2 regions of the Afipia dichlorophenoxyacetatis genome follow, and region 2 is predicted to be linked to the other one. Evidence: predicted binding sites of a transcription regulator. Region 2 holds the regulator's gene; the other holds the start of a gene.

Region 1 (2,463 bases), 2.1 Mb from region 2:
TATCGAGAACGGATCCTTCGGCTTGATGCCGTTATACGCCGCAGTCGAGGTGTTATAGGTATGGCTTTCGCCGGTCAGCACGTAGCTCGCCTGCGCGTAGCCACCCTGGAAGTGCAGGTTCGGCGCACCAATAGGCGCAAGACCGGTCGAAGCATCGCGCTCGACGTTGAACCAGTAGTACTCACCCTGGAAGAACAGCGGACCGTAGTTGCCCGCCGCTTCGACGCCGTACACCTGCGCGGCCGACGTGTTGGCGATCGCGCTGGTCGTGATCAGCGTAGTCGGATCGATGCGCAGTTCCGGACGATCGCTCAGCGCCAGCGTCTGCTGGTTGGTCGCAATGCTACGCGGTGGCTGGATCAACCATTCTGCGTCGCCGCCGATATGCAACGAGTAGTTATTGCCACTCACGAGCTGGCCTGCAGCACGGATCACTCCGCCGTACTGCTCGGTGGAGCTTGGCGCCGTAGTGGATGCGGAATGGATTGAGCCCGTGGTCGGGCCGGTGACGTAGCCGCCCACCCAGAACTGGTCGTTCCACCAGCGCGTACCGAACGCCGAACGGAAATCGCCGGCAGCAATGTTGGTCGCGACGACGCCCGCCGAAGCACGCTCCATGAACAGAATGTCGTTGGAGCTGGTGGCTTCATCCAGCGTCCATGGCAGATCCATGATGCCGCCTTCGATCGCCATCTTGCCGCCGAACGGCTTGAGGCCTGTGTAGCTGATATAGGCGTTTTCGACTCCCGACGTGCCGCCGCCCGGAAGCGAGCCGGCCGCCGCACCGCCAAAGCCGTCAGATGTGCCGCCAAAATCGTAGATCAGGGCAAAATTCCAGTCGCTCAGGAACTTGCCGACGATGCCGATGCGTGCACGGCGAACATTCTCACCGGAATCGAGCCGTTGCGGCCCGTTTGAGGTGTTGGGGTGGAAGTCATAACCACCGACATCCCAGTGCAGGCGACCCGTGATGCCGACGCAGTTCTCTCCGTCCGCGGTGCAGATGGTCGGGCGGTTGTTCGGCATCGACACCACCGCGCCGGAATACGCCACCGGAGCTTTCGCCGGGAACGACGCATTGGCGTTTGCGACCGCAGCCTTTGCGGCCGCTTTCGCTTCGGCTTTCGCCTCAGCCTTTGCTTCAGCTTTGGCATTTGCCGTCGCGGTCGTGTTTGCCGATGTTTGCTGCTGGATCTTGTCGAGTTTCAGCTCGAGCAGGCGGACTTGCTGCTTCAAAAGCGCGATTTCGGCATCGCTGCCTTCTGCATGCGCTTGTTGGATGGTAACCGACGTGAGTGCGGTTGCCGCGAGCATCGCGGCGGAAGCGAAACGATAGATGGGCATAGAGACTCCTAACGGGTGTGTGCCCTTAGCAAACATCCGCAGATGACACGTTGTTGACGGAATCAGATTTGATAGCGAAGCGTGGCGCCAAAACAACATCGCACTACGATCAATGCACAACCAACCGCTATGTATGGAGGCATTTTGCACAACTCTTCGAAGCATTCCGGCAGTGCAGTTCTGCTATGAGCGTTATCTGAACGGGAAGATAATTGCTCAGTTCGAGACTGTTAGATAAATTGTCTCTCATCACCTCGCTTCGAGCGATGCTCTATGCAGAGATGGCAAAGCAGGTATCACAGGGCGAATATTACAAAGCGGGCGTCACAGAACAGGCATCGATAAAGCGACGCCAATCACGCTAACTTTATAGGGACGCGTGCTAGTCCGAAACGCGGGACGCGTTGCGGAAGTAATTCAACGCGCGCTCAAGACTGGGTAACGCATACCAGCGGCGCGCCGTGTCACCGTTGGCATTGCGGATTGCATTTTCCGCTTCACGCCGGCTCGCGCACTTCAGTATCTGGCTGTCACCAACATAGACGACAAACTCGCGACCGGCTCGTTTGATCTTATAGTCTTGCATTCAATGTCCCTGCCTGCGGGGAGAATACCTCGCGACGATGATCGTTCCTTGGCAGGCAAACTGCCTTCCTCAACGCGGGCTGGACAGCGTTTCGATCCCGTTAACGTGATCGAACGATAAATCTAGAGTTCTTTCGCCCTCAGGCAGATAACAGCAACGCGTGCTTCGCATCGCGAAACAAGCTCACATTAAATTCAATGCGGGAATAATATTGCGTCTCAAGATTCTCGCGCCTCCGACATCACGAATCTATGTGTTGTCGTCCTCGCCGACTGAGCAAGATCGGTTGGGCGTCGTCCGCACCATCACGCTGGTCTACCGGAGCACCGGGCCGTGACAGACCTTTTCCTTTCACTGCGATGACCTGAGAGCAGCGCCTCGGATTTGGACTGGCTTTCGAATAATCGGGTGATACGGTTGCATCGGTCGCCGGCGCCAGACGATGCGCCGCGCCCATGCTAATAAATGGAAAGGAGTTGAACGTCGCGCACCACATCAATGCCTCTCACGCGTCACTGAAATTATTTTTCACA
Region 2 (2,463 bases):
ATCCGTCGGGACGTCGCGTTGGGCAAGCGTGTCGTTGCCGCCGATCTCGACATCGACAAGTTGCAGCATGCGATCGAAGAGCGTGCAGTTCTGACCATTGCGCGCCGTCAACCGATGGCTGTCGATCTTCGAGAGATCGTCGGTTCGCTGCGAGTTGCGACTGATCTTGAGCGCATGGGCGACTTGTCCAAGAATATCGGTAAGCGCGTCGCCGCGCTCGATAGCGATTTCCACCCGCTGAAGCTGATCCGCGGCCTCGAACATATGACCGATCTGGTACAGTCCCAGGTGAAGTCGGTGCTTGATGCTTATGCGGCGCATGACTTGCCGGCTGCCATGGCGGTCTGGAAGGGCGACGAGGAAGTCGATGCGATCTGCACCTCGTTGTTCCGTGAGTTGCTGACTTACATGATGGAAGATCCGCGCAATATCGGCTTCTGCATCCACTTGATGTTCTGCGCCAAGAACATCGAGCGGATCGGCGACCATGCGACGAATATCGCTGAGACGGTCTTCTACATGATCGAAGGTCAACAGATGGTCGATCAGCGCCCCAAAGGCGATATGACGAGTTTTGCGACAGTTGTCTCCGGCAGCTGATGAGAGGGTTTAAATTGAAGGGTCGGACATGAGCGCCCGAATTCTTGTCGTTGAGGACGAAGAAGCGTTGACCACGTTGCTTCGGTACAATCTGGATGCTGAAGGCTACGATGTCGAAACCGTTGCACGCGGTGACGACGCCGACACCAGGCTTAAGGAGCACATCCCTGATCTGATCGTGCTCGATTGGATGTTGCCTGGTTTGTCGGGGATCGAACTTTGCCGTCGTCTGCGGGCAAGACCTGAGACGAAGCAGATCCCGATCATCATGCTGACCGCGCGCGGCGAGGAAAGCGAACGGGTGAGGGGTCTTGCCACCGGAGCGGACGACTACATCGTCAAGCCATTCTCGGTGCCGGAACTCTTGGCGCGGGTGAAGGGCTTGTTGCGTCGCGCCAGCCCCGAGCGCCTTGCCACGGTTCTTGCCTTTGGTGACATCGAATTGGACCGTGACCGGCGCCGTGTGGCTCGTTCCGGCCGCCCCATCGATCTCGGACCGACCGAATACCGTCTTCTGGAGTTCTTCCTGGAACACCCGGGACGCGTTTTCAGCCGCGAGCAATTGCTCGACGGTGTTTGGGGGCGTGACATCTATATCGATGAGCGCACCGTGGACGTCCATATCGGCCGGCTCAGGAAACTTCTGAACCTAGGCCGGGAGCAGGATCCCATCCGGACCGTTCGCGGCGCCGGATATGCCTTGGACGATCGCTTCGCCAAAGCTGAGTAATCCCAACAAGATTGCTGCAGAGCAGCATTAAAGAGATGTTGCTCTGCAATCGTTGGTAGGCGCTGATAACAATTTTGTGCCGATTAGGAGCAAAATTGCACCTCGCTTTTGGGCATCTCCATGTTAACCTGACTCATGACGGGGCAATAAAAACCCAGTCGCAGGATGAATTGGGAAGGAGACCAAAATGGCCTGGAAAGCTCCAAAGATTGTTGAAGTGCCGGTGGGCATGGAAATCAACATGTATGCCTGCGCGGCGCGCAAGTAAGTCTGCGAATTTCTGCAAAAGACAATTGGTCCGGTTTGCGTTAGGGCTCGCCCGATAGGTGGAGTTCTTTCGCACCGGGCTTTGTTGTGTCTGGGTCTAGTTTCCGCAAGCCGGGAATGCCGGAGGCGTCGGGATGTTGCGTGTTGTCGTTCTAGGGGTGGCGGCTGGTGGCGGCGTCCCGCAATGGAACTGCAACTGCAAGGTTTGCCGAACCACGCGGATCGAGCGACCGGATTTGCGAGCCACACAGGCCTCGATCGCTGTCAGCGCCGATAACGAACACTGGTTTCTGATCAATGCGTCGCCCGACCTGCGTCAGCAGGTGATTGCAACGCCGCAACTTCATCCGAAACTGGATCAATTACGCCACAGTCCGATCTCGGGAGTGATTCTGACCAACGGCGAGGTCGATGCCGTCGCTGGGTTATTGTCCCTGCGCGAGGGCTGGCCTTTCACCATCTACGCGCATCAGCGCGTTCTTTCGACACTCAGGGATAACAGCATCTTCAATGTCCTGAGCGCGGAGCGGGTAGGCCGCGAACCGATCGAATTCGATGTTGCTTTCGAGCCCATGCTGGCGGACGGCTCACCGTCAGGATTGGAAGTCCTCCCATTCCTCGTTCCTGGCAAACGTGCCTGGTATCTGGAAGATGCTGCAGCACCTGCGCTGGACGATGAAGCAGGCGATACGGTCGGCCTGCGAATTTCGGACAAGCAGAGCGGCCAATACTTCTTTTTTCTGGCGGCTTGCGCTGCCATGACCCCTGAGCTGAAGCTGCGTCTGAAAAACGCCCCACTGGTGTTTTTTGACGGAACGGTCTGGCGCGATGATGAGCTGATTGCAGCCGGACTTGGCAGCAAGACA

Evidence for each region. Region 2 encodes PhoB, which activates phosphate uptake and scavenging genes when phosphate is short. Its sites were predicted from a motif close to TGTCATNNANCTGTCAT; they were not measured.
Region 1: a site for PhoB is predicted at 1,387-1,403, ahead of ACZ5C3_RS08010 (OprO/OprP family phosphate-selective porin). Genes of this name have one in related genera too.

The regions. Positions count from the first base shown of each region.
Region 1 covers NZ_AP029250.1:1,746,283-1,748,745, reverse strand. Annotated here, with positions in the region: gene ACZ5C3_RS08010 (OprO/OprP family phosphate-selective porin) at 1-1,314, opposite strand, end outside; gene ACZ5C3_RS08005 (hypothetical protein) at 1,727-1,930, opposite strand.
Region 2 covers NZ_AP029250.1:3,866,998-3,869,460, reverse strand. Annotated here, with positions in the region: gene phoU (phosphate signaling complex protein PhoU) at 1-600, shown strand, start outside; gene phoB (phosphate regulon transcriptional regulator PhoB) at 629-1,330, shown strand; gene pqqA (pyrroloquinoline quinone precursor peptide PqqA) at 1,518-1,598, shown strand; gene pqqB (pyrroloquinoline quinone biosynthesis protein PqqB) at 1,732-2,463, shown strand, end outside.